DNA from 3 places in the Roseibium sp. 10G30-5 genome. Region 3 is predicted to be linked to each of the others. Evidence: riboswitches for the same ligand, from Rfam matches in the RefSeq annotation. Region 3 holds a riboswitch; each other region holds the start of a gene.
The links. Region 3 has a riboswitch for cobalamin ahead of AC0L7U_RS09040 (HoxN/HupN/NixA family nickel/cobalt transporter). Riboswitches for the same ligand answer to the same signal wherever they lie in the genome.

Region 1 (3,270 bases), 1.3 Mb from region 3:
ACCGCCAAATTCGGCAGAGTTTGCGGCAGCACGCTGCACGTTCCCCGAAATCTCGCTGGTGGCTGCCGTTTGCTCTTCAACGGCAGAGGCGATCGTTGTCGCAATGCCAGACACTTTGTCGATGGTATCGGAAATCTCCGAAATTGCCTGGACCGCTTCATCCGTCGCTGTCTGAATGGCAGAAATCTGGGTCGAGATTTCATCCGTGGCCTTGGATGTCTGCGTCGCCAGCTCCTTCACTTCGGCAGCAACCACTGCGAACCCTTTGCCCGCCTCGCCCGCGCGCGCCGCCTCGATGGTGGCGTTCAGAGCCAACAGGTTGGTCTGTTCCGCAATTTCCGAAATCAGGCTGATGACCGAACCGACCGTCTGCGCCGCCGTCGCCAGATCACGCACGGACTCATTTGTGCGTTGTGCGCCTTCAACCGCGTGACGGGTAATGTCGCTGGACTGGCTAGCCTGCCGCCCAATTTCTTCGATGGACGTGGTCATTTCCTCTGTAGCAGCGGCCCCAGAGGCAATGCTGTTGGTCACTTCGGTGCTGCGCGTTTCCATGCTCGCCATGCGGTCTGTCACCGTTCCGGCGACCGTTTCCAGGCTGCTGGAGGTCTCCAGAAGTCCGCTGGCGGCCTCGCCGAACACCACCACGGTTTCTTGCAGGCGGCGCTCGAAGTCCTGAACTGCCGAGCGGATGCGTTGCTCACGGTCGGCGGCATTATCGATCATCTGATCATGATAGGTCGAGATGGCGAGATCCATGTCCAGCGCCACGAGCTTCGTCACAGCATTCAGGGTCTTCACGGCTTTTTTGCTGGAGAAGCGATTCTTGCGAACGATGAGATCGGTCAGCCGCGCCTGCACAAAAGAGTAACCGCCGATGTACTCAGGTTGGATCCAGATCAATCTTGACATGGGCCGTGCCGATACGCTTGGCACTCTCGAGGTATTCAGCACTGAGGCCAGAGGTGAAGAGATTCTTCCAGTGATTGGACTGCGCTTTGATCAGGACGCGCCTCCTGCGTCCCAATCAACTCATCCAGATGCGGAATCGCGCGGGCATGCTTGTAAAACCCCTCAAGCACGTCTGGCAAATGCGCCTCGATCAAGGGCCAAGCTTGCTTGGCGAGGGCCTTATCTTCCTCGTGAATTTCAAGAAAGGAAAGCCGTGCCGTAAGAGAGTCAATTGTCATATCAGCCCCGATTTAGGTCGCAGATCAGAGCCGGGCACAAACCCTTGGCTCATCTTTCAAAACAGCCATTTCCTCCAGAACACCTTCAAGGGAAACGGCGAATAACCACGACTTAACCGCCCAGACGCAAGGGCCGCCCGCCATGCGACTTGCTCCCCATGCCTCCGTCGAGAAAAGCCGACGGCATCAAAAATACACTACACGCCTCTCCTCAGAGCCGTTTATTGGTTAAATCCTAAAGAGCGGCACTTAAAAGCTCCTTAACTTCGCCTTCACTTAAAAATAAAATTTAGTATTAAACAGAAAAAATGAAGACATTCAGGTTTAGAGAATAATAATCGGGAAAATTTATCATGAAAATTTTCCCGATATATATGCGCATCACTTGGATTTCTAGTTTAAAAATATCACTCGAAAAAAGCCAAAGAGAAGATAAGTTATTGTAAAATATATATAAAATAAATTTAACCGGAATACATTTCTCTCGTCCTTGACGCAAAGAAAGGATCCTCACAAGTTAACCTCTTATTGTTTCTTGTTATTTCTACGAAGACCACTTATCCGTATTTGCGATGGTGGTTCTTTCTCGCGGAGCGAGGGGGAACTGAAAAGGGAACATGGTACGATTCGCAGACCAGGGATCAAATCCATGACTGCCCCCGCAACTGTAGGCAGCTGCGGCATCCTCAAAGCCACTGGATATGTCCGGGAAGGTAGGGTGTCGCCAGAGCTGCAAGTCAGGAGACCTGCCATCGTTCAACGGCCTAAGGGCCATTCTGTCTTCACGGCACGGTGGGTGCACAAGGAAACCGAACACATGCATATCGAACCAGGCGTCGTCACTGGCGCAAAACTGCTCCTCAGCGGCGCAACGGCCGCGGTCTCTTTCGGACTGACCGCCAAACTCGTAATAGACACAGTGCGTAAGGAAAGCACACTGAGCGTGCTTGCAGGCCGCAGCCTTGCCACGACCGCTCTGGTCTTTTCGTTCTTTCAAGTATTGCCGCATTATCCGGTGGGCGTCTCCGAGGTGCATCTCATTCTCGCCTCGACACTGTTTTTAGTTTTTGGCGGCGCGTCCACGGCAATCGGACTTGCAATGGGGCTGTTGTTGCAAGGACTGTTTTTTGCGCCCTTTGATCTGCCGCAATATGGCATGAACGTGACCACGCTGATCGTCCCGCTCTTCAGCCTGACGCTCCTGGCCGACAAAATTATTCCGAAACGCACGGCTTATGTCGACCTGAAATATTCTCAGGCGCTCTTCCTATCGACCACCTACTCAGGCTGGAATTGTCGTCTGGGTCGCCTTCTGGGTCATCTATGGGGAAGGTTTTCACATCGCAACTCTGGCAGCCATCGGAAAATTCGGTCTGGCCTACCTGCCCGTCATTTTGTTCGAGCCACTCGCAGACATCGCACTGCTGGGGCTAGCCAAGGGCTCGCGCCAACTGGCGCGGAAACGCTTTTTCAATTCGCGCCTGATGAACGCGACACGCTGACACCGAGACAACCTCCCCCGCAAGCAAACGCTGTCGGGGGAGAAACCTGCGAAACTCAGCGGGCCATCAAAGCCTGTGCGACACCAAGAACAAAGCCGTCCTGCCCCGGACCGCCAATCAGTGACAGCCCAACTGGCGCACGTCCCACCAAAGCGCCAAGGCACACTCAGTTCAGCAAATCCATTCAATCCGGAAATGCACGTCAGGCACATGATCCGCCCTCGGATGGCATTCAGATCGTCCTGGGTCGCACTTAACTTCGGTGCGGGTGCCGGCGCTGTTGGCATCACCATCAAGGTCTTGACGCCGCTGTCTTGCGAAACCGCGTCCTGACCTCCCATGACCGTGCCCATGACAGTTCTGATCGCCTGCCGTGCCCGGTCGGCCAATGCGGCGGTTTCATTTGAAATATGTGAGGCAGCGGCAAAACGCTCGGCAACTCCCGGCCCAAAGGCCGGCTGAACGCGCGTCACCCAATCGCCATGGGTCTTCCAGATTTCATGCGCCTGCAGGACGCGAAAGGTTTCATAGCAATCTTCAAGCCGCCCCATGGGCAAAGGCCGCGTATCACACGGGCC
Region 2 (3,270 bases), 1.3 Mb from region 3:
TACCGCGTCACCGCCGTCATCAATCCGCCGGGTCTGGCTTGCCAGAATATGCATGAAATCCCTTCCAGAAACCCTGCATGACAAGGGGAGAGGTCAACACTCCGCCCTGCATCAGGCAGAGTGCACCACGCCACCCAATTCGGCCCGTGCGGCATCGAGATCCAAGCCCTTGAGACCGATGACCACAAGCTGGCCGGATTTTTCAGCGGCTGCAGAAAACCATGTCTCGACCCGTGGCCCAACGGCCTGCACCATGGCGGGTGATGCCTTTCCCTCGATGGCCACAGCACCCTTGATACGCAAGATGCCTTTCAATGCCATCGCCCGCGCAACTTTGTCGGAAGCCTCCTGCATGGAGGTAAAGGCAGCCACTGGAACCACATAACTCTCAAAATCATCATGATGGTGATGATCGTGATGATGATCCTCGTGATCATGGTCTTCATCATGCTCGTGATCATCATCGTGGTGATGGTGATGATGCTCATGGCGATCTGCCATGTCATCTTCTGCCGCGCTGTCGCGCCCCAAAAGCACCTCAATGGGCAACACGCCCTTGCTGGCGGCAATGATCTCGACATTGGGACGAATACCCGCAGCAATGCGGGCTTCAACCTCGGCCAGCTTGTCGTCTGCGACAAGATCAGCCTTGTTCAGCACCACAAGATCGGCACAGGACAACTGATCATGAAACAGCTCATCGACCGGGCTTTCATGGTCCAGCGCCTCATCCTGCTTGCGCTGGTCTTCAAGGGCTGCAAGATCAGCGGCAATCCGCCCCTCCGCCAATGCGGCGGCATCCAGCACCGTCACGACGCCATCAACAGTCACTCTGGTCTTGACACTTGGCCATGAAAACGCCCGCACCAGCGGCTGTGGCAGGGCCAACCCTGAGGTCTCGATAACGATGTGCTCGGGCACCTCCTCGCGTGACAGCAGCATTTCCATGGTCGGCAGAAACTCTTCCGCCACCGTGCAACAGATGCAGCCATTCGTCAGTTCCACAACCTCATCGGCAGAACAACTCGGATCAACACATCCGTTCATCAGAGAGCCGTCAAAACCCATGTCGCCGAACTCATTGACGATCAGGGCAATCTTCTTGCCATTGGCATTCCGCAACAGGTTCCTGATCAGCGTGGTCTTGCCTGCGCCAAGAAAGCCGGTGACAATGGTCGCGGGAATTTTCTGTCCTGGTTTCATAGACTTGGGTCCATTTTCTCAGATGATTTCAAGATGAGCGGCAGGCCTGCCGCAACAAAAGTAACGCGCGTGCAAACCGCGGCCAACTGCTGATTAAGACGGCCTTGCGCATCGCGAAATCGGCGCGACAGCACGCTTTCCGGCACAAGCCCCATGCCCACTTCATTCGACACGAGCACCACGGGTCCTGCGGGATTTTCCAGACAGGCACAAAGCACATCAACGGCGGCTTCAACGTCGTGCTGATGGTAGATGAGATTGTTGAGCCAAAGGGTCAGACAGTCGATGAGGATCACCTGTGAAGGATCGCCACACCGATGCAGCACGCCGCATAGATCCAACTCTTCTTCAATAGTGAGCCAGCCCGCACCACGTTGGGCCTTGTGCTGGGCAATACGGTCGTCCATCTCCGCATCAATGACCGGCGAGGTTGCGACATAGAGGCGCCGAAGGCCGCTGCGCGTCGCCAGATCTTCTGCAAAGCGACTTTTGCCGGAGCGCGCACCGCCTAGAACCAGGTGAGCATGGGTCATGGCATCCTCCCGCACGAGGGCACCGACACAGAACAGCATTGTTCACCGGCAGCGGACAGGGCACGGCACATCATCCTGCACTCAGGCGCAGGACAAGCCTGTTGATCGTCTCCGATCATACTTTCATCTCCTCACCGTCCACCCGACAGCGTCTTCTGATCCATACGGTCGACATGACACGCAGGGCCACGGCCGGTCTCCCTAGCTTACGGCTCGAACAGAGGCCCCGCGCCTTCCCGGATCAGACCAAGTGTCGATCCAGTGACGTTTTGCAGGTCTCCTTGCCGCTTACAGTTGCGGGGGCAGCTACAGCCTTGCCAGCCTCAAAGACCAGCGCACTACATTCCCGTTTCAGCTTCGCCCGCTTGCAGGCAGACGAAACACCGTTGGCCCGCTTCTTGTAACCATTGCCAGAGGCTGACACAAGCATGACGCCTTGCGCCAAAGGATCTCGTAATCACGGGTTCACCGACCGGTTTCGCGTAACCTTGCACACTCTCCTGACATCGTCGCCCTTAGGGCAGCAAGCAAATGCACCCATGTGAAATATATCAAGCAACTGATTTTCCTACGAAAATAATGTTTTCACAGGAGAAGTTCACAATTTTCCAGAAAATAACGCCCGAGGGACTTGGCAAACGGATCAAGCCTTTGATATACGCTTGCCAATCGCCGGGGCGGCACAGATGCTGCCTTGGACTGGTGATCCCCGATAGCTCAGTTGGTAGAGCATTCGACTGTTAATCGAATTGTCGCAGGTTCGAGCCCTGCTCGGGGAGCCACTCTTTTCTCATCTGAATGAGAAAAATGGCTTCGTCATCAGATACAGGTATTCCCCGATAGCTCAGTTGGTAGAGCATTCGACTGTTAATCGAATTGTCGCAGGTTCGAGCCCTGCTCGGGGAGCCACCTTTCTTAAGGTCTGCTCTTCTTTTCTGATAGATCACCACGACCCGCTTGGCCCACCGTCCATGCGGTTTTACAGTATCAAAACCCGCGTTCACACGGCTCTCTGAGGCATTTTGCGTGCAAATCCCGCGCGAAGTGGCATGAGGCAGGCCGTGCACGATATTGATATTTTTGACGATTTCTCGCATTTCATCGATAGTAATTAACAGGATCGTACTTGCGACAAGCCGTCATTTTACAGAGCTATTCCCTGAGAGACCCTCTGAAATATCCGGAAATAAACCGAAGAAACAAAAGCTTATTTCCAATAATGCGCCATTTTAGATCGGTCACCCGCTTATCAATTGTCAAATTTACGCATTGTTGCAGAATCAAGAGCGATGGCGTAAATCAAATCTGTCGCAATCTTCGCAAACGGCACAAAAATAGAGAAAAAGGTCGCTGAACTTAAGACCTTCTTATGCACTTACCTAGCTAGACTGCGGCAGTACAGGTCTCTGCCTGATCAAGAAAGACAGGCGTCAGAATCAAACCGGACATGCGAGCGAAGTCGTCTGCATGCTGGAAAACAATGATCGGCGTTTTCGTCTTCTTACACTACGTGTTGCCTGACCGACACCGGCAA
Region 3 (3,270 bases):
CAATGACGACCGACACGGTTGCAACCACGAATGGGACACTGCCGAACAAGGTGGACTATACCCACCAGCGGAAGCACAAGCCGCGCTTCATCGCCGAATATGGCCACGGCGGCCCGGCAACCTACGCCACATGGAAACGAACACTGCCCGACGACCAGATGAAGCCGGGAGCCGACGGTCTCGCCTTCCACAACCGGGCCGACAATGGCGAAAAGAAGCTGCATGATCGGCTACAGGAACATTTCCCCCTGCCCGACAGCTTCGATGACTGGCTTTATGTCACGCAACTCAATCAGGCCCGTGCCATTCGTCTGTCAGCCGAGTGGCACCGCAGTCTGAAACCGCGTTGCATGGGTACACTGGTCTGGCAGATCAACGATTGCTGGCCCGTGACAAGTTGGGCAGCCGTCGACGGTGATGGCCGTCCCAAGCCACTCTGGTATGAGTTGAAGCGCACCTACGCCGACCGCTTGCTGACCATTCAGCCGGAAAATGATCGCCCGGACGCCCCGTTGTGGTTGCATGCCGACAACGAGACGGATGAGGAGTGGACAACGACGCTGAACATCAAGCGCCTGGGCTTTGATGGGTCGGTCAAGGCAGAGGTAACCTGCGAGCTTTCCGTTGCCGCGCGTGACAAGCAGGCCATCCGGCTGGAGCGCGCGCTCATCACGGCAGAGGCTGCAGCGGCAGAATTGATCGTGGCAGAGGCCGCCGATGGCACGCGCCGGGCAGACTGGTTCTTCGTCCGCGACAAGGATGCGCACTATCCCGCGCCCATGTGGGATGCAGACGTGCGCTCCGGCCTCAATGGCCATAGCGTGCGGATCACCGCCAGAACTCTGCTGCGCGACCTGGCGTTGTTTCCGGACCGTCTATCTGGCGACGCAACCGTCAACGATCAACTCGTGACGCTGCTGCCGGGAGAAACGGTCACCTTTACCGTCAACGGCATCGCATCCGAAGACGCGGACAAGCTGACGACAGCCCCGGTCTTGCGCTGCGCCAATCCATTCGGCAAAGCCTGAGCAGTTGCATCCGGCATAACCGGCTCAAGCATGTGATCAACCATCGGCGCAGGCTTCCACCTGCGCCGCTTTTATCTTCAAACCGGAAGACGCCAGACAATTTACGAACAGGTAGGTGACGCAGGATCAACCTCCCCGGGGACCAAGGCCATGGCTGAAGCCGCGCAAACGTGCTAGCAGCAAGGGAGATGGAAAAGGGAATGTGGTGCGGGATTTGTCCCCAAGGCCACAACTGCCCCCGCAACTGTAAGCGAGGAGCTGACACCAAGAAGACCACTGGGCAACTGGGAAGGTCGGCTGTCAGCAGGGATCCGCGAGCCAGGAAACCTTGCCGTCGACAATGGTCTGCGCAACCCCATTGGGCGGGGTGTTTCAATGCGTCGTGGGTGGTGACGAGCGCCCCGGCACGGTTGCGGAGACGACCAAACGCTCGAGTTTTTCATGACCGACACATCTTGCCTGCCATCCGCTCCCCCTCGCACAGGCACATTACGATTACGCATCATCAGCATTTATGCGTTTCTGGCCCTCTTCAACATTGGCGCATGGGTCTGGGCTTTCATCGCATTTGACGCGCAACCATTGCTGTTGAGCACCGGGCTTGTGGCCTGGGGCTTCGGCCTGCGCCATGCCGTCGATGCAGACCACATCGCGGCCATCGACAATGTTACCCGCAAACTGATGCAAGACGGCAAGCGCCCGGTCTCCGTCGGCTTCTTCTTTGCAATCGGCCACTCGGCCGTTGTCTTGATCGTCTGCGCTGCAGTTGCCGCTGCGGCGATGATGCTTCAAGGCGAATTCACCGCATGGCAAAGTGTCGGCGGCGTCGTCTCCACGCTTATTTCAGCGCTGTTTCTCTTTGTAATCGCGGCGATGAACATCGTCATCTTGCGGGGTGTCTGGAGCGCCTTCAAAAAGGTACGCAAGGGTCTGCCTTATGAGGAAGAGGATCTGGATCTGCTGTTGAACAAACGCGGCTTTCTGGCCCGATTGTTTCGCCCCCTCTTCCGGCTTGTCTCCAACCCGCTGTGGATGTTGCCACTGGGGTTCCTGTTCGGTCTGGGCTTTGATACGGCAACCGAAATCAGCCTTCTGGGGCTCTCCGCCAGTCAGGTCTCACAAGGCCTCTCAATCTGGGTCATTCTGGTCTTCCCCGTCCTCTTTGCCGCCGGCATGTCTCTGGTCGACACGACCGATGGCATCTTGATGCTCGGCGCTTATGAATGGGCCTTCGTGCGCCCCGTGCGCAAACTCTACTACAATTTGTGCATCACACTCGTGGCCGTGGTGGTCGCCCTGTTCATCGGCGGGGTCGAGACCCTCGGTCTGATCTCACGGGAACTGAACCTGTCCAGTGGCATCTGGGCAGACATCGGCGATTTGAATGACAATTTCAACAATCTCGGCTTCGCCATCATCGGTGTTTTTATTTTCGCCTGGGCACTATCGTATCTCATCTATCGCCTGAAAGGGTACGACACGCTGGATCCAACACCAGCCGACCGATAGCCAGTCGTCTTGACCCGCCCCGTGCCCTGAAGAGCTGTCCGCTTTGGCAAGCGGCAGGCGAACAAGCAGGACTGAAACTGCCCTTACGACATGATGAAAATGCGTTGTTTCCTGCGACATGCAGACCACTCGCATCGGGTTTGTTGCTTGACAGCCGTTCCTGCCAAGGCACTAACAACATCTCACCTTTTTGGAATTGGGCATCCGATGATCTTTGGCGCGCGGGAGGGCGACAGTGTGATCATATGCTCCCTTGTTGCAGTAACCCGGCAGCCGTCTTCCACGCGACCACCGCCGGCTTCCAGACACGCGTCTGTCTGACAGCGGGTCCCGCCGAACATGCGAAAATCTCAAATATAACGTCCGCTCATCAGAGCCTTGCAGAGACTGCCGATGACACCGCGACGTTGAAATAAGACCAAAAGATCAACTGGGAGGAAATCATGGTTTTCATCAATAGACGGCAGACACTGGGTCTGCTCGGCGCTGCCGCAGTCACAGGATTGAGTGCCCCGGCTCTGGCCAAGCCCAGAAAAGTCGTGGTTGGCGCCCTTCATCTGACAAGCCACTCCGGCAGCTTCATCGCGTTGGAACGCGACTACTTCAAGAACGCTGGTCTGGATGTCGAGCTGAAATTCTTTCAGGCAGCCCAACCGATGGCCGTGGCCATTGCCAGCGGCGATGTTGACTTCGGTGTCACTGCGATTACCGGCGGCCTGATTTCACTGGCCGA

Region 1: it holds a riboswitch for cobalamin, as region 3 does, so the genes downstream of both, AC0L7U_RS02295 (energy-coupling factor ABC transporter permease) here and AC0L7U_RS09040 (HoxN/HupN/NixA family nickel/cobalt transporter) in region 3, are expected to answer to the same signal.
Region 2: it holds a riboswitch for cobalamin, as region 3 does, so the genes downstream of both, cobU (bifunctional adenosylcobinamide kinase/adenosylcobinamide-phosphate guanylyltransferase) here and AC0L7U_RS09040 (HoxN/HupN/NixA family nickel/cobalt transporter) in region 3, are expected to answer to the same signal.

What each region holds. Positions count from the first base shown of each region.
Region 1 covers NZ_CM147918.1:448,173-451,442, forward strand. Annotated here, with positions in the region: gene AC0L7U_RS02285 (methyl-accepting chemotaxis protein) at 1-912, opposite strand, end outside; partial or broken gene AC0L7U_RS02290 (protoglobin domain-containing protein) at 884-1,190, opposite strand; cobalamin riboswitch at 1,747-1,958, shown strand; partial or broken gene AC0L7U_RS02295 (energy-coupling factor ABC transporter permease) at 2,008-2,683, shown strand; gene AC0L7U_RS02300 (amidase) at 2,569-3,270, opposite strand, start outside.
Region 2 covers NZ_CM147918.1:507,364-510,633, forward strand. Annotated here, with positions in the region: gene cobN (cobaltochelatase subunit CobN) at 1-54, opposite strand, end outside; gene cobW (cobalamin biosynthesis protein CobW) at 112-1,203, opposite strand; gene cobU (bifunctional adenosylcobinamide kinase/adenosylcobinamide-phosphate guanylyltransferase) at 1,200-1,736, opposite strand; cobalamin riboswitch at 1,910-2,139, opposite strand; tRNA gene AC0L7U_RS02590 (tRNA-Asn) at 2,443-2,518, shown strand; tRNA gene AC0L7U_RS02595 (tRNA-Asn) at 2,570-2,645, shown strand.
Region 3 covers NZ_CM147918.1:1,791,010-1,794,279, forward strand. Annotated here, with positions in the region: gene AC0L7U_RS09030 (glycoside hydrolase family 2 protein) at 1-226, shown strand, start outside; gene AC0L7U_RS09035 (hypothetical protein) at 159-1,028, shown strand; cobalamin riboswitch at 1,190-1,377, shown strand; gene AC0L7U_RS09040 (HoxN/HupN/NixA family nickel/cobalt transporter) at 1,470-2,537, shown strand; gene AC0L7U_RS09045 (ABC transporter substrate-binding protein) at 2,981-3,270, shown strand, end outside.